Regions from separate parts of the Streptomyces sp. YPW6 genome, predicted to be linked through region 1. Evidence: riboswitches for the same ligand, from Rfam matches in the RefSeq annotation. Region 1 holds a riboswitch; each other region holds the start of a gene.

The links. Region 1 has a riboswitch for cyclic di-AMP ahead of KME66_RS17930 (M23 family metallopeptidase). Riboswitches for the same ligand answer to the same signal wherever they lie in the genome.
Region 2: linked by a shared signal. The riboswitch ahead of KME66_RS11930 (C40 family peptidase) and the one ahead of KME66_RS17930 (M23 family metallopeptidase) in region 1 are both predicted to bind cyclic di-AMP.
Region 3: linked by a shared signal. The riboswitch ahead of KME66_RS06410 (M23 family metallopeptidase) and the one ahead of KME66_RS17930 (M23 family metallopeptidase) in region 1 are both predicted to bind cyclic di-AMP.

The regions. Positions count from the first base shown of each region.
Region 1 covers NZ_CP076457.1:4,040,865-4,046,544, reverse strand. The annotation lists gene KME66_RS17940 (PrsW family glutamic-type intramembrane protease) at 1-1,232, shown strand, start outside; gene KME66_RS17935 (aldo/keto reductase) at 1,213-2,160, opposite strand; gene KME66_RS17930 (M23 family metallopeptidase) at 2,549-3,580, opposite strand; cyclic di-AMP (ydaO/yuaA leader) riboswitch at 3,592-3,744, opposite strand; gene KME66_RS17925 (PP2C family protein-serine/threonine phosphatase) at 4,031-5,257, opposite strand; gene KME66_RS17920 (MerR family transcriptional regulator) at 5,400-5,680, opposite strand, start outside.
Region 2 covers NZ_CP076457.1:2,764,427-2,770,106, reverse strand. The annotation lists gene KME66_RS11940 (C40 family peptidase) at 41-1,120, opposite strand; gene KME66_RS11935 (hypothetical protein) at 1,439-1,792, shown strand; gene KME66_RS11930 (C40 family peptidase) at 1,840-3,036, opposite strand; cyclic di-AMP (ydaO/yuaA leader) riboswitch at 3,035-3,190, opposite strand; gene pcrA (DNA helicase PcrA) at 3,493-5,680, shown strand, end outside.
Region 3 covers NZ_CP076457.1:1,464,867-1,470,546, reverse strand. The annotation lists gene KME66_RS06425 (DNA topoisomerase (ATP-hydrolyzing) subunit A) at 1-270, opposite strand, end outside; gene KME66_RS06420 (pitrilysin family protein) at 574-1,938, shown strand; gene KME66_RS06415 (pitrilysin family protein) at 1,965-3,335, shown strand; cyclic di-AMP (ydaO/yuaA leader) riboswitch at 3,653-3,820, shown strand; gene KME66_RS06410 (M23 family metallopeptidase) at 3,835-4,650, shown strand; gene KME66_RS06405 (GntR family transcriptional regulator) at 4,831-5,538, shown strand.

The sequences.
Region 1 (5,680 bases):
TCCGCTGGCTGGACCGGGTCGAGCCGGGACCCTGGCGGAATCTGATCTTCTCCTTCGCCTGGGGGGCGTGCGCCGCAGCGCTCGTCGCGATCATCGCCAACTCCTTCGCGACGCGCTGGATAGCCACCGCGACGGCCGACCCGGCGAGCGCCGACACCCTGGGAGCGACGGTGATCGCCCCCGTGGTCGAGGAGAGCGCGAAGGCGGCGGCCGTGCTGCTGATCTTCCTGTTCCGCCGACGGGAGTTCAGCGGAGTGGTGGACGGCATCGTCGTCGCCGGGTTCACCGCGACGGGCTTCGCGTTCACCGAGAACATCCTCTATCTGGGCAACGCCTTCGGCGAGGACCAGCAGCTCGGCAGCTCCGGGTTCGCCTCGGTGACGGCGGGGACGTTCTTCGTGCGGATCGTCATGTCCCCGTTCGCGCACCCCCTGTTCACGGTCCTCACCGGCCTCGGCTTCGGCTTCGCGGCCGTCAGCGCCCGCCGCCACCGGACCCGCCGGATCGCCCTGCCGATGCTGGGTCTGCTGCTCGCGATGGGACTGCACGCCCTGTGGAACGGCTCGTCGGCCTTCGGCCCGTACGGCTTCTACGCGGTGTACGGGATCGTCATGGTCCCGGCGTTCGGCCTGGTGACCTGGCTGGCGATCTGGTCGCGCCAGCGGGAGCTGCGGACGCTCGCCGCCGAGCTGCCCGCGTATGCGGCGGCCGGCTGGCTCACCCCCGCCGAGCCGTCGGCACTCTCCTCCATGCGGGCCCGGGGTATGGCCCGCGACCTGGCCCGCCACTGGCAGCAGGACCGGGCCCGGGGCCGGGCGGCGGCCCGCGCGGTCGCGGAGTACGAGTCGTTCGCGACCTCGCTCGCGGGCCTGCGCCGCCGGGCCCGCCACGGCGCGGTGGGCCCGGACTTCGGCGCCCGCGAGCGGGAGTTGCTGCACCACCTGTGGCAGCGCCGGGGCGTCGCGGCCCCGGCCCTGACCCACGCGGCCCGTCTCACGTCCCACCGGGGACCGCACCACGGCCACCACGGCCACCACGCGCCGACGCCGTACGGCCGGCCCCCCTCCCAGCCGTACGCCCCCGGGTACGGAAGCGGTCCGGGGCAGGGCCACGGCGCCGCACCCGGATACGGTCCCGGCTACGGCGCGCAGTACGGGCAGCCCCAGGCCCATCCCTACGGATACGGGCACGGGCACGGCGACCCCGGCTCCGTCAGGCCGACGCCTCGGTGAGCAGGGCGATCTCCCGGTCCGTCAGCCGCAGGTCGGCGACCGCCATGAGGGCGGGGAGCTGTTCGACGGTCCGCGCGGAGGCGATCGGGGCGGCGACGGTCGGCTGCGCGGCGAGCCAGGCGAGGGCGACGGTCGCGATCTCGGCGTTCCGTTCCCCGGCCACCTGGTCGAGGGCGGCCAGCACCTTGCGTCCCCGCTCCGACTCCAGGTGGCCGCCCGCCTTCGCGGAGCGCGCGCTCTCCACCGTGGTACCGGCGCGGTACTTGCCGGTGAGGAAGCCGGAGGCGAGCGCGAAGTACGGGAGGGCGGCGAGGCCCGCGGCGGCCGCGGTGTCCTGGAGGGCCCCCTCGTACGTGTCGCGGGAGACCAGGTTGTAGTGCGGCTGGAGCGCGACGTACCGGGCGAGGCCCTCGCGCTCGGAGAAGTCGAGGGAGGCGGCGAGGCGCTCGGGGCTGATGTTGGAGGCGGCGATGTGGCGCACCTTGCCGTCCTTCACCAGCTGGTCGAGGGCGGTGATGATCTCCTCGACCGGAACGGTCTCGTCGTCGAAGTGCGTGTAGAAGAGGTCGATGTGGTCGGTGCCGAGCCGGCGCAGCGATGCCTCGGCCGCGCCCTTGATGGTGCCGGCCGACAGGCCCCGGAACGCGGGGTGGGCACCGGCCTTGGTGGCGACGACGATGTCGGACCGGTGGGAGCGGGAGGCGAGCCACTTGCCGATGACGGTCTCCGACTCACCGCCCCGGTTGCCCTCGACCCAGGCGGAGTACGCGTCGGCGGTGTCGATGATGTTGCCGCCGGCCGCGACGTAGGCGTCCAGGACGGCGAAGGACTGTTTCTCGTCCGCCGTCCAGCCGAAGACGTTGCCGCCGAGGGCGAGGGGGAAGACCTGGAGGCCGGAGGTGCCGAGAGGGATGCGCGCTGACGTCATGTGAGGGTTCAACGGGCCGGGCGGGAGACGGTATTCCGTCGCCTGCTCCATCCGGGCGCGTAGCCTCTCGTTCCCCGACGCCAGGGCTTCCGCTCCGTCCGGGGCCGTAGCTCCACGCCCGGATGCCACCGCTCGGTCGGGCCCGTGGCCCCTCGCCCGGATGCGACCGGCTCGGTCGGGCCCGGCGTGCCCTCGCGCCCATGCCACCGGCTCCTTCCGTCCTCGGCGCCGCCTCCCCCGGACGGACCGGCAGCCCTGACGTCGGGGGGTGTGCGTCAGGGCTGCCGGGGTTTCGGGGCGGGGGCCGCACAGGACGGCCCCCGGGGGGCCGGCGAGGGATGCCGGCCCGGGAGGGGGCGGGCCGGCGACGGGCGCCGGCCCGAGGGGCTCAGACCTGCAGGCCCTTGCTGTTCAGCCAGGCCATCGGGTCCATCGCGGAGCCGCCCGCGGTGCGGACCTCCAGGTGGAGGTGGACGCCGGTCACGTTGCCGGTCGCGCCCATGCGGCCGATGGTCTCGCCGGTCGTGACCTTCTGGCCGACCGAGACGTCGATCGAGGACTGGTGCGCGTACCAGATCTCCGTGCCGTCGTCGAGCTGGAGCACCGTGCGGTAGCCGTACGAACCGGACCAGCCGGCCGACGTGATCGTGCCACTGTGCACGGCCTTGAGCGGCGATCCGGCCGCGCCGGCGAAGTCGAGGCCGGTGTGCTGGCCCGAGGACCACATCGCGCCGGACTGACCGTAGGTGGAAGTGATCGTGTACGAGGCGGCCGGCAGGGAGAAGCTGGCGGCGAGCTTGGCGAGACGCTCCTCCTCCGCCTTCTTCTTCGCCGCTTCCTCTGCCGCCTTCTTCTTCGCGGCGGCTTCGGCCTCGGCCTCGTCCTGCTGCTTCTTGGCCTCTTCCGCCGCCTTCTCGGCAGCCGCCTTCTCGGCCGCCGCCTTGGCCTCGGCGTCGGCGCTCGCCTGCTGCTGCTCGGCCTGCTGGAGGATCCGGGCGCGCAGTGCCTCGCCGGCGTCGGCGCCCTGCTCGGCCTCGGCGCTGGTGAGCCCGGCGGTGGTGAGCGGCGCGGCCGCGGCGACCGGGGCGGCCTCCGCCTCGTCGGACATGAAGGTCCCGACGCCGGGTAGGGACTTGGCGTCGGGGAGATTGTCCGCGATGGAATCGGGAAGAGAGATGGAGACGGGCGCCTTGTCCTGAGCGGTGGCCATGCCACCGGCTCCGACGGCCGCTATGACGCCGACCCCGAGGACGGTGGAGCTACGGGCCAGACCACGCTGCTTGGCGACGCGGTGCCTGCCGCGCACGGGACGGATGGAGTCCTCGGTGGGATTCCACTCCCCCACGGACCGCTCGGCGCCACCGTAGCTGTCGGTGCTGAAGGGTGACGGGGCCTCAGGGGCAGGCTGGTTGGACGCCACGTGGGCGCACTCCTTTCCTTCCTTCTCGCCTACCGGGTTAGCTGACGGGTTCGGAGCAGGAAGGTCTCCTACGGGCCCCTCCGCCTCTCACGAGACGCAGGCGTCCGATTCACCCCATGTAGGTGGTTCCCCGGTTCCCTTGCGGAATTCGGCGCTCGCGCGCGGCGCCGTCCCTGACGACGGCTGTGACGACCGCGCTGCGTTATCGAACGTTAATAGACGCACGGGCCCGATTCCAAGCCGTTCCTGTTGATCATTAACGAACAGGAGTGGGAGGTACGGTGCACAACCGGGCGGAATCGGGCTACTTGACCGGGGCTCAGTCACACGCCTTTTTCTGACGGTGTGTCATCTGTTATGCGGAGCGGTTTCCTTCGATTACGCACCGTGTCATCGCCCGTGGTCCACCCGGCTCCAGGTAACGGCACGGACCCCCGCGGGCGCGTCACATCAGCGGGCCGCGTCCTCGCCGCCCCGGCCCACGATCTTCACCGTCGTCCGCCGCGCGGGCTGCCCCTCCGCCGGCCGGCCGACCGCGATCAGCGCCATGTCGTCCGTCGCGTGCCCGCCGGTGTGCAGCCGTACGTCATCGGTCAGCGCCGACAGCAGCTCCTCCGGCCCCGGGAAGATCCGGCCGCGCAGCCGGGCCGCCGGATCGTAGAAGACCCCGTTCGCGTCCCGGGCCTCGGACAGGCCGTCCGTGAAGGCGAGGAGCGTCGCCCCGGGAGGCATCGCCCACTCGTCGGCGCGGTCGGGCCAGACCCCGAGGTCCATGCCCAGCGGCAGGGCGGGCACCGAGGGCGCCAGCACCTCCAGGGCGCCGTCCGCGTGCAGCAGGATCGGCTCGGGGTGGCCGCGGTTGACCAGGCGGACCGTGGCCGCCCCGGGCGGGATCTCGGCCAGCACGGCGGTGATGAACCCCTCCATGGCGTCCAGCCCGTACCGCCGCGTCTCCTCCCGTGCCAGCGCCCGCTCCAGCCGCTGGGCGACACCCTCCAGCGAACGCTCCTGCTCGGCGGCCTCCCGGAACGCCCCGATGATCACCGCCACCGCCTCGACGGCGCCCAGCCCCTTGCCGCGGACGTCGCCGACCACCACCCGCACGCCGTAGGGGGTGTCCGCGACGGCGTACAGGTCGCCGCCCACGAACTCGTCCGCCTGCGCCGCCTCGTACCGTGCGGCCACCTGGAGCCCGCCGATCCGCTCGACCGGCGTGGGCAGTACGGCCCGCATGGCGGTCTCCGCGACGGCGCGGGCCGAGGCCAGCTGCTCGTTGCCGCGCCGCACGACGCCGTTGATGACGATGGCCAGCACCGAGCCCGTGAGCACGGTGACCGTCTCGATGACCGGGACCACCTGGGTGGACGTCCCGTCGGAGATCCGCATCACGATGACCGAGATGATCGCGGCGATCCCGGTGCGGACGGTCCGGGACAGCGAGAAGAACGGGGCGGCGATCAGCGGGGCCGCGACGAACAGGGGGACGGCGGTGAAGTTGGGCGGGGCCAGCGAGTCGAACAGCAGCCCGCCGAGGATCAGCAGGGCGGGCAGCATCCGGACGAACCGGCCGGTGCCCCGTCCGCCGCCGGACGCCAGCTCCCCCTCCCGGGACCCGAACACCGCGCGGCCCACGGCGTCCATGCCCCCCGCCGCTCCGCTGCGCCGCCTCTCGGCCATCCCCACCTGTGCACTCCTGCCCGGTCCACCCACGGCTGCGGACGGTACCGCGCCCCGTCCATGCTTCCCGGAGCCGCGCCGGACGGCGAGCGGGCATCGGCCGAATAGGGGGAAAAGGCGGTGGCGGCCCGGCCGGTCGCGGTCAGTCGGAGAGCCGGTGCCGCGCGTAGGCCGTCAGGGCGTCCCGGACGAAGGCGGCGGTGCCGTCCCCGTGGCGATCGTAGTTCTCGCCGAAGCGCGGATCGGCGACGTACATCTCCCCGAGCCCGATCACATACGAACGGCTGGGCTCCTTGATCGAGGAGAGCCAGGCGCAGTGCCGCCGGGCGAGGTTCTGGGCCTCGGGCCCGTCGGGGGCGAGCCCGGCCTCCCTGGCGCGGCCCCAGTCGCGCGCGATGGCCTCGTGCTCGTCCCTGAAGGCCT
Region 2 (5,680 bases), 1.3 Mb from region 1:
CCCGGTGCCGGCGCATGGCGCCTGGCGCCGCGGCCCGGGGCTACGCCACCCGGGTCGCGCCCGCGAACGGCATCTGGTCGATCGGCGCGATGCGCACCGGTGCTCCCGGACGCGGGGCGTGGATCATCTCGCCGCCGCCGATGTAGAGGCCGACATGGCTGATCCCGGAGTAGAAGAACACCAGATCGCCGGGGGCCAGTTGGGAGCGCGGGATGCGCTGTCCGGCGTTGATCTGGGTGTAGGTGGTGCGCGGCAGGCTGACCCCCGCGGCCTTCCAGGCCGCCTGGGTGAGGCCGGAGCAGTCGAAGGCGTTCGGTCCGGTCGCGCCCCAGACGTACGGCTTGCCGATCGCGCCGCGGGCGAAGGCGATGGCCTGCCCGGCGCGGGAGCCGGTGGCCGGTGCGGGGCCGCTGCGGGCGGTGGAGCGGTCGGCGTGGACCGGGCCGCCGCCGTGCCGGGCGTCGGCGGCGCGTTCGACGTCGGCCCGTTCGTCGGCGGTCAGGGTGGCCAGCAGCTTCCGGGCGTCGGCCAGCTTGGTGCGGATCGCGGCGCGGTGCTCGCGCAGTTCGGTGCGCCGGGCGGCGAGGCGTTCGGTCTCCTCGTCGGCGCGGGCCTTGACCTGGGAGATCCGGGAGACCTGCCGCTTGATGTTCCGCAGCAGCCCGCTCTGCCGGTCGCCCGCCCGGTCGAGGTAGGAGGCGCGTTGCAGATAGGCGTCGGGGTCGGAGGAGAGCGCCAGTTGCAGGGCCGGATCCAGGGTGCCGGAGCGGTACTGCGCGGTGGCCAGTGAACCGAGCGCGTGCCGGGCGGTGTTGAGGCGGTCGGTGCGGCGGGCGGCCTCGTCGGTCAGGGCGTCGACGGCGCGGGTGGCGGCATCCGCCTTCTCCTTCGCTCCGTTGTACTTCTCGGTGGCGACCTCGGCGTCGTGGTAGAGCCGGTCGACCTTCGCCTTCACCTGGTCCGCGGTGGGGGCCGGTTCGGCGGGGGCCGCCCCCGCACCGGTGACCGATCCGGCGGTGGCGGCCCCGGCGAGCGCCAGGGTGGCGGCGGTGCGGGCAGCAGGGCCGAAGAGCGGGCGCTGCTTGGGTTTTCGATGAGCTGACCTGCGGTGCGCTGCCACGGGGGCGGCATCCTTCCTCTCGGCTGTCCGCCGGGAAACGGCGGCGGGTCCGGGATGGACGCTAATCCTGGCGAGGGGAAAAGAGTCGCCATGACAGGTATTGCCCTGATGTGACGTTTCGCCGGTCACGGATGATCGAATCGATCAAGGAAGTCGAAGGCGGCAAGGAAGCCGTAGGCGGCAAGGAAGCCGAATGCAGCAAAGAGGCCGAAGCCGTCAAGGAGGCCGAGCCATCAGGGGGGAGAGAGGCCGGGGGCGGGCGAGGAAGGCTTACCTCACTGAAGGGTAAAACTTTGGCCATGGCTAGGCTGCCGAGCCATGGACGTACTCATCAATGTCTTCGTCGCCCTGCACATCATCGGCATCGCCTCCCTGCTGGGCGGCTTCCTGACGCAGATGAAGGCCATGGGGTCCGGGGCCGCGCGCTTCACCCCCGCGATGCTGCACGGCGCGCTGACCATGCTGGTCACCGGCATGGTCCTGGTCGGCCTCAACCAGGCCGACGACCAGACCGTGAACAACGTCAAGGTCGGTATCAAGCTGGCGCTGCTGGTCGTGATCCTCGCCCTGGTCTACGTCAAGCGCGACGAGGAGAAGACGGGCAAGGGCCCGTTCATCGCGGTCGGCGCCCTGACGACCGCCAACATCTTCATCGCCACGGTCTGGACCTGAGGCCGGTCCCGGTCGTCCGGGGGGCGGCCTCAGGTCCGGACACCGGGTCACGCCGGGCGGACGCTCCCGTAGATCGGCATGTAGTAGATCGACTCCTCGCGCACGTTCGCACCGGGCTTCGGGGCGTGGATCATCATCCCGTCGCCCTTGTAGATGCCGACGTGGCTGATGTCGTCGTAGAAGAACACCAGGTCCCCGGGCCGGAGGTCGGACGTGGCGACCCGCGTGCCGACCTCGACCTGGTCCCAGGTGGTCCGGGGCAGGGTCACGCCCGCCTCCCGCCAGGCCGCCTGCGTCAGCCCCGAGCAGTCGTAGCTGGCGGGACCCGAGGCCCCCCACACGTACGGCTTGCCGATCTGGGCGCGGGCGAAGGCCAGCACCTTCTCCGCCTTGGCGGCGTAACCGCTGTCCGTACCGGACCCGGACCCCGTGTCCGTGCCCGTACCGGTGCCCGATCCGGATCCCGGACCGCCGCCGGAATCCCGCGCCGCCTCCTCGCGGGCCTGCTCCTCGGCCTCGGCCTTCTGCTTCGCCTCGGCGGCCTGGCGGGCGGCCAGCTTCGCCGCCTTCTCCTTCGCCTCGGCCTCCTTCCGCCGCTCCAGCTCCGCCAGCCGCGCCTTCTCCTCGGCGGTCAGCCGGGACAGCAGCTCGCGCGCCTCGGTCAGCTTGGCCTGGACGTCCTTCTTGCTGGAGGCGAGCGTGGCCTGCGTCTCGGTGAGGGTCTCCAGACTCTTCACGGCCTCCGCGCGCTTCTTCGCCGCCGAGGCCTGCTGCGTACGGAAGTCACTCAGGGCCATCTGCTGCCGCTGCGTCGCCCGGTCCATCAGCCGGCTCTGGTCGAAGTACCCCTGCGGGTCGTCCGCGAGGAAGAACGTCGCCGTGGGAGCGATGCCGCCGCTGCGGTACTGGGCCGCCGCGTAGGAGCCCAGCGCCCGGCGCGCCTCGTTGATCTTCTCGGTCCGCTTCGCCACGTCCGCGAGCAGCCCGTCGACCTTCTTCTGCTGCGACGAGGAGGCGGCCTTGGCCCGGTTGTACTCCTGGGTGGCCGTGCCCGCCTGCCGGTACAGGGCGTCGACCTTCTTCTGCACGTCCTCGATGGCGGGCTTCGGCTCCGCGGGCGCCGCCGTGGCGCTCTGCGTGGAGAGCAGCGTCACCGAGGCCAGCGCGGCCGTCGTCAGTCCGACGGCGGGGGTGGTGGTGCGCACCTTCGTGCGCGGCTTGCGATGCGATGCCAAGACCGGCATCTCCTTCCGTGGACCGCCTACCGGGTTAGCTGTCGGGTTCGGACGGAACGGAAGGCTGTCCTACGGTCCGCATACGGGAGTGCGGGCCGATTCACCCCGGTGCTGCGTGTGGGTCCCCGGTTCCGGACCGCCGGGGAGGCGGCGCGGATTCGGCAGAGGTGTCCGTCAGGCGCGGTTCGCCTCAGGGAGGTACGGATCACCTGACCGAGCACGCTAGCCAAAGCGCCCCACCGCTGGGAAGGACGATGAGCGATATGCCCGATACATTTTCGTGACCTGTCCGGATCGGAGGTCCGGCACCCCCTCCGACCGGGCCGTCCTTCACGGACCGTGGACGTCCGCTCTCCGTGCGTACGGGTGACGGGCGGGCGGTTCCCCGGGTCCCGGCGGCCGCTGCCGACCGCTTCCCGGCTTCGGCGGAAGGTTGTCGGTCCGGCCGCCTAGACTCGGGAGGCGATGAGCAGCCTCTTTGACGACAGTTTCCTGACCGGCCTCCAGCCCGCGGAGGACGGCCCCCCGCCGCCCCCCGAGGACCACGCGCCCGAAGCGGTGCCGGAGGGACTCTTCGAGGGTGTCTACGACGCGCCCCCGCCGCCCCGCGACGGGTACTACCGGGACGGCCACCCGCGCCCGGCAATCGATTCCGCCGGGCTGCTCGAAGGACTGAACACCGAGCAGCGCGCCGCCGTCGTGCACGCCGGATCCCCGCTGCTCATCGTCGCCGGGGCCGGTTCCGGCAAGACCCGGGTGCTCACCCACCGCATCGCCCACCTGCTGGCCGAGCGCGGCACGCACCCCGGGCAGATCCTCGCGATCACCTTCACCAACAAGGCCGCGGGCGAGATGAAGGAGCGCGTCGAGCAGCTCGTGGGTCCGCGCGCGGGCGCCATGTGGGTCATGACCTTCCACAGCGCGTGCGTCCGCATCCTGCGCCGCGAGTCGAAGAAGCTCGGCTTCACCTCGTCCTTCTCGATCTACGACGCCGCCGACTCCAAGCGCCTGATGGCCCTGGTCTGCCGCGATCTGGACCTGGACCCCAAGCGCTATCCGCCCAAGTCCTTCACCGCCAAGGTCTCCAACCTCAAGAACGAGCTCATCGACGAGGAGACCTTCGCCGGGCAGGCCGCGGATGGTTTCGAGAAGACCCTCGCCCAGGCGTACGCGCTCTACCAGGCCCGCCTCCGCGAGGCCAACGCCCTGGACTTCGACGACATCATCATGACGACGGTCCACCTCCTCCAGGCCTTCCCGGACGTCGCCGAGCACTACCGCCGCCGCTTCCGCCACGTCCTCGTCGACGAGTACCAGGACACCAACCACGCCCAGTACACGCTGGTCCGTGAGCTGGTCGGCCCGGCCGGCGAGGACGACGCCCCCGCCGAGCTGTGCGTGGTCGGTGACGCGGACCAGTCGATCTACGCCTTCCGGGGCGCGACCATCCGCAACATCCTCCAGTTCGAGGAGGACTACCCGAGCGCGACCACGATCCTGCTGGAGCAGAACTACCGCTCCACGCAGACGATCCTCTCCGCCGCCAACGCCGTCATCGAGCGCAACGAGAGCCGCCGCCCGAAGAACCTGTGGACCAACGCCGGCACCGGCGCCCGCATCACCGGCTATGTCGCCGACACCGAGCACGACGAGGCGCAGTTCGTCGCCGACGAGATCGACCGGCTCACCGACGCGGGCGACGCCAAGGCGGGCGACGTCGCCGTCTTCTACCGGACCAACGCCCAGTCCCGTGTCTTCGAAGAGGTCTTCATCCGCGTCGGCCTGCCCTACAAGGTCGTCGGCGGCGTGCGCTTCTACGAGCGCAAGGAGGTCCGGGACGTCCTGGCCTATCTGAGGGTCCTCGCCAACCCCGAGGACAGCGTCCCGCTCCGCCGCATCCTCAACGTCCCCAAGCGCGGCATCGGGGACCGCGCCGAAGCCATGATCGACGCCCTGTCGCTGCGCGAGAAGATCTCCTTCCCGCAGGCGCTGCGCCGCGTCGACGAGGCGTACGGCATGGCGGCCCGTTCCTCCAACGCCGTCAAGCGGTTCAACACGCTGATGGAGGAGCTGCGCACGATCGTCGAGTCCGGCGCCGGACCGGCCGTCGTGCTGGAAGCCGTCCTGGAGCGCACGGGCTATCTCGCCGAGCTCCAGGCCTCCACCGACCCGCAGGACGAGACCCGCATCGAGAACCTCCAGGAACTCGCCGCCGTCGCTCTCGAATTCGAGCAGGAGCGCGGCGAGGAGGAGGGCGCGGGCACGCTCGCGGAGTTCCTGGAGAAGGTCGCGCTCGTCGCGGACTCCGACCAGATCCCCGACGAGGACGAGGACGGCTCCGGCGTCATCACGCTGATGACCCTGCACACCGCGAAGGGCCTGGAGTTCCCCGTCGTCTTCCTCACCGGCCTGGAGGACGGCGTCTTCCCGCACATGCGGGCCCTCGGCCAGACCAAGGAGCTGGAGGAGGAGCGCCGCCTCGCCTACGTCGGCATCACCCGCGCCCGCGAGCGGCTCTATCTGACCCGGGCCGCGATGCGCAGCGCCTGGGGCCAGCCCTCGTACAACCCGCCGTCGCGGTTCCTGGAGGAGATCCCGGAGGCGCACCTGGAGTGGAAGCGCAAGGGCCCGATGGCCGCCCCCGCCGGTCCCA
Region 3 (5,680 bases), 2.6 Mb from region 1:
GTGCGGGTGCAGCTTGCCCATGACCTCGCCGACGACGCGGGCGCACTTCACGTAGCCGCGGTCCGGGCGCAGTCCCATCTCGTTCATCTGGGACACGATCCGGCGGTGCACCGGCTTCATGCCGTCGCGGGCGTCGGGCAGGGCCCTGGAGTAGATCACCGAGTACGCGTACTCGAGGAAGGAGCCCTGCATTTCGTCGACGACGTCGATGTCGAGGATCTTCTCCTCGAAGTCGTCCGGCGGCGGGGTCTTCGTGCTACGGCGGGCCATCGCGGCTGCGACTCCTTCACGGATTCTGTTCGGGCGACCTGAGCTTGTTCGGGACAACACGAGCTGCTGACGCGGTCCATTGTGGACCGCCCCACTGACAACGCCGACCTCGACCCGTCCGAAGCCCGGTCCGAAGCCGGTCCGAGGCCCCGTCCGAAGCCGCGCGGTCGGCGCGCCCGCGCCGGCACGTGCGACACCATCGACGGAAACTTCCACCGAACGGGAACTTCGCCAGGTGCCGGTGCGCTTGCTTAGAGTGGCAGGTCTGGCAGGAAGTCCAGTATCGCGATCGAAGGGACGTACATGCCCATGGGTCACACGGCCACCGCACAGGCCGGTTCCGGCGGCTTGACAGCGACCGAGCACCGCCTGGCCAACGGCCTGCGTGTGGTGCTCTCCGAGGACCATCTGACCCCGGTCGCCGCGGTCTGCCTCTGGTACGACGTCGGCTCGCGCCACGAGGTCAAGGGACGCACCGGCCTGGCTCACCTCTTCGAGCACCTGATGTTCCAGGGCTCGGGCCAGGTCCAGGGGAACGGCCACTTCGAGCTCGTCCAGGGGGCCGGCGGCTCGCTCAACGGCACGACCAGCTTCGAGCGGACCAACTACTTCGAGACCATGCCCACCCACCAGGTGGAGCTCGCCCTGTGGCTCGAAGCCGACCGGATGGGCTCCCTCCTCGCCGCGCTCGACGAGGAATCCATGGAGAACCAGCGCGACGTCGTCAAGAACGAGCGCCGCCAGCGTTACGACAACGTGCCCTACGGCACCGCGTTCGAGAAGCTGACCGCCCTCTCCTACCCCGAGGGCCACCCCTACCACCACACCCCGATCGGCTCCATGGCCGACCTGGACGCGGCCACGCTGGAGGACGCCCGCGCGTTCTTCCGTACGTACTACGCGCCCAACAACGCGGTGCTCTCCGTGGTCGGCGACATCGATCCCGAGCAGACCCTCGCCTGGATCGAGAGGTACTTCGGTTCGATCCCCTCCCACGACGGCAAGCAGCCGCCGCGCGACGGGACACTGCCCGAGATCATCGGTGAGCAGCTGCGCGAAGTGGTCCACGAGGAGGTTCCGGCGCGCGCCCTGATGGCCGCCTACCGGCTCCCGCACGACGGCACCCGCGCCTGCGACGCCGCGGACCTGGCGCTGACCGTGCTGGGCGGCGGCGAGTCCTCCCGGCTGCACAACCGCCTGGTCCGGCGCGACCGTACGGCCGTGGCGGCGGGCTTCGGCCTGCTGCGGCTCGCCGGGGCTCCCTCGCTGGGCTGGCTGGACGTCAAGACCTCCGGCGGCGTCGAGGTGGAGACGATCGAGGCCGCCGTCGACGAGGAGCTGGCCCGGTTCGCCGCCGAAGGTCCCACGCCCGGGGAAATGGAGCGGGCCCAGGCGCAGTTGGAGCGCGAATGGCTCGACCGGCTCGGCACCGTCGCCGGGCGCGCCGACGAACTGTGCCGCTACGCCGTCCTGTTCGGCGACCCGCAGCTGGCCCTGACCGCCGTGGGCCGCGTCCTGGACGTCACCGCGGAGGAGGTGCGCGCGGCGGCCGCCGCGGCCCTGCGTCCCGACAACCGGGCCGTGCTGGTCTACGAGCCCATCGAGCCGGCCGACGAGGCCGCCGAGGGCGAAGAAGGCACCGACGCGCACGAGGGGGCGGCCAAGTGAGCGACGCCGCCGTGACTGGAGTAGCCATGGAGTTCCACCCGCAGCCCACCCCCGGCACGGCCCGCCCCTGGGCCTTCCCGGCGCCCGAGCGGGGCACTCTGCCCAACGGGCTGACCGTGCTGCGCTGCCACCGCCCCGGCCAGCAGGTCGTCGCCGTGGAGATCTTCCTCGACGCGCCGCTGGAGGCCGAGCCCGAGGGCCTGGACGGCGTGGCCACGATCATGTCGCGGGCACTCTCCGAGGGCACCGACAAGCACAGCGCCGAGGAGTTCGCCGCCGAGCTGGAGCGCTGCGGAGCCACGCTCGACGCGCACGCCGACCACCCCGGCCTCCGGGTCTCCCTGGAGGTCCCGGCCTCCCGGCTGGCCAAGGCGCTCGGCCTGGTCGCCGAGGCGCTGCGGGCTCCCGCCTTCGCGGAGAGCGAGATCGAGCGCCTGGTGGGCAACCGCCTCGACGAGATCCCGCACGAGCACGCCAACCCTTCCCGGCGCGCCGCCAAGCAGCTCTCCAAGGAGCTGTTCCCGGCCACCGCCCGGATGTCCCGCCCGCGCCTGGGCACCGAGGAGACGGTCCGGCGGATCGACGCGGCCGCCGTGCGCGCCTTCTTCGAGGCCCACATCCGCCCGTCCACCGCCACCGCCGTGATCGTCGGCGACCTGACCGGCATCGACCTCGACGCCCTGCTGGCGGAGACCCTCGGCGACTGGTCCGGCAACACCGCCCAGGCCCGGCCGGTGCCGCCGATCACCGCGGACGACACCGGCCGCGTCGTCGTCGTGGACCGCCCCGGCGCGGTCCAGACACAGCTGCTGATCGGTCGCATCGGCGCCGACCGGCACGAGCGCGTGTGGCCCGCTCAGGTGCTCGGCACGTACTGCCTGGGCGGCACCCTCACCTCCCGGCTGGACCGGGTGCTGCGCGAGGAGAAGGGCTACACCTACGGTGTGCGCGCCTTCAGCCAGGTGCTGCGCTCCTCCGGCCCGGACTCGGGCGGCGCGGCGATGCTCGCGATCAGCGGCTCGGTGGACACGGAGTCCACCGGACCGGCCCTGGAGGACCTCTGGAAGGTCCTGCGGACGCTGGCCGCCGAGGGGCTGACCGACGCCGAGCGGGAGACGGCCGTGCAGAACCTGGTGGGTGTCGCCCCGCTGAAGTTCGAGACCGCCGCCTCCGTCGCGAGCACCCTGGCCGATCAGGTCGAGCAGCACCTCCCCGACGACTACCAGGCCCACCTCTACGCCCGGCTCGCCGAGACGGGCACCGTGGAGGCGACCGCCGCCGTGGTCAACGCCTTCCCGGTGGACCGCCTGGTCACGGTCCTCGTGGGGGACGCCGCGCAGATCGCCGAGCCGGTGAAGGCCCTCGGGATCGGAGAGGTGACCGTCGTCACCGGCTGACTCCCCGCCCCGCACGGCCGTCCGGGGGCGACCCGGACGAGCCCGGCGATGAGCCCGCCCGGCCCCGGTGGTGAACCCGCGCGAAGCCTGCCGTGAACCTGTGCGACCCCTGCCGTGAACAGGACCCCGACGAAAGAGTTTTCGTCGGGGTCCTGAGCTTTGGTGCGCTTGGTCCCTTTTGGTCCTCTTTGTTGGCTTGGTTGCCTGTCTGCCCTGTGGGATGTGCGACAAATCCCCTTGTCCGTTTGGTGATGGGAAGTCGCCCCGCCTAGCGTCGGCCCGGCTGTCCGTCACCCGTATGCCGCAGCCGCGGCGCCGGGCAGTCATCGCCGAGTCCCCGTCAGGCGCGAGCCTGGGGAGCCGGGGACCCACGCAGTCCCTGGGGTGAATCGGGGGCCCGTACCGCGCAACCGGCGCGGGCATCCGTAGGAGACCTTCCTGCTCCGAACCCGTCAGCTAACCCGGTAGGCGAGAAGGAAGGAAAGGAACCAGCCCCTCCATGGCGTTCACCCGTGCCACCGGGAAGCACCGTGCCCCGAGCCGCCTCACGCGCCGGAGCGTCCGGGCCGCAGGCATCGCGGCCCTGGCCACCACCGGAGTCCTCGGCTCGCTGTCCTCCCCGGCCCTCGCCGCGGACACCGAGGCCACCAAGGTCGCCGACACCGGCCTCACCCAGGCTCTGTCCCTCGACGCCGCCCTCGCCGAGCAGATCGACGCACAGGCCGACGCCCAGCAGCGGCAGGCCGACGCGGCCGCCAAGGCCAAGGCCAAGGCCGCCGCCGAGGCCCGCGAGAAGGCCGCCAAGGCCAAGGCGAAGGCCGAGGCCGAGCGCAAGGCCGAAGCCCGCGCCAAGGAGATCCGCGAGGAGAAGGCCCGTGCCGCCCGCGCCGCCGAGCGCGCCCGGCTGAACGCCTTCCACCTCCCGGTCGCCGGCTCCCACGTCACCACCGGCTACAACGCGGGCGGCTCCCTCTGGTCCTCCGGCAGCCACTCCGGCGTGGACTTCCAGGCCGCGTCCGGCAGTTCCGTCGTCGCCGTCGGCGCCGGTACCGTCGTCGAGGCCGGCTGGGGCGGTGCGTACGGCAACAACATCGTGCTCCGGATGGCGGACGGCACCTACACCCAGTACGGCCACCTCTCCTCCATCGGCGTCTCCGTCGGCCAGAGCGTCTCCTCCGGCCAGCAGATCGGCCTCTCCGGCTCCACGGGCAACTCCACCGGCCCGCACCTGCACTTCGAGGCCCGCACCACCCCCGACTACGGCTCCGACATGGACCCCGTCGCCTACCTGCGCTCCCACGGTCTGAACGTCTGACCCACCCCGCGCCACCCACCGTCCGAAGGCCCCGGCACCCGCCCGGGGCCTTCGGGCATTCCCGCGTGAAGATATCCCTCGATTCCGGCCTGCCATCGGAAATTCCAGCGGATTGTCATAGAGTCACGGAACAGACGTCGGGCGGCCGCGTTTCGCGGGGATCAAGGCGGAGGTTCGGATATGCGCATTCCCGCGCATTCGGTATGCACGGCAATCCGTGACGACATCGTCTCCGGTGTCTACGAGCGCGGCAGCCGCCTCACCGAGGAGCTGCTGGCCCGCCGCTACGGGGTCTCCCGGGTCCCGGTCCGCGAGGCGCTGCGCACACTGGAGTCCGAGGGTTTCGTGGTCACCCGCAGACATGCCGGCGCCTGTGTCGCCGAGCCCACCGCGCAGGAGGCCGCCGACCTCCTGGAGGTGCGGATGCTCCTGGAGCCGCTGGGGGCGGCCCGCGCCGCCCACCGCCGCACCGAGGCCCACCTCAAGGTGCTCCGCGGTCTGGTCAGGCTGGGCCAGGAGCGGGCCCGCCGGGGTGAGGGGGAGGATCTGCGCTCGCTGGGCGGCTGGTTCCACGAGACCCTCGCCCAGGCCTCAGGCAGTCCCGGGCTCATCGCGCTGCTCACCCAGCTCCGGCACAAGATCGCCTGGATGTACCTGGTCGAGCAGCCGGTCAGGCCGGTCGAGTCCTGGGCCGAGCGCGGTGCGATCGTGGACGCCGTGGCGCGCGGCGACGCCGAACGCGCGAGGGCGCTCACCGCCCAGCACGCGGAACGCTCCACCGCCGAGCACCGGCTCCGCCGCCCGGATCTCGCGGCGCGCCGCACCGCTCCCGTTCCTCCGGTGAGGAGTTCGCAACACGGCGTAAACACGGCGGGTGTCCGGCATTAACAGAAGCGCCGTATACAAAGAAGAGTAATTCCGAAGTGCGCTTTCGTGCTGCCCGCATTTTCGAGAAACGGCTCTTTCCCGAAAGCGAAAGAGCCGTGACCCCTTCACGAGGTCACGGCTCTCGCGCGGGTCGCATCCGGAC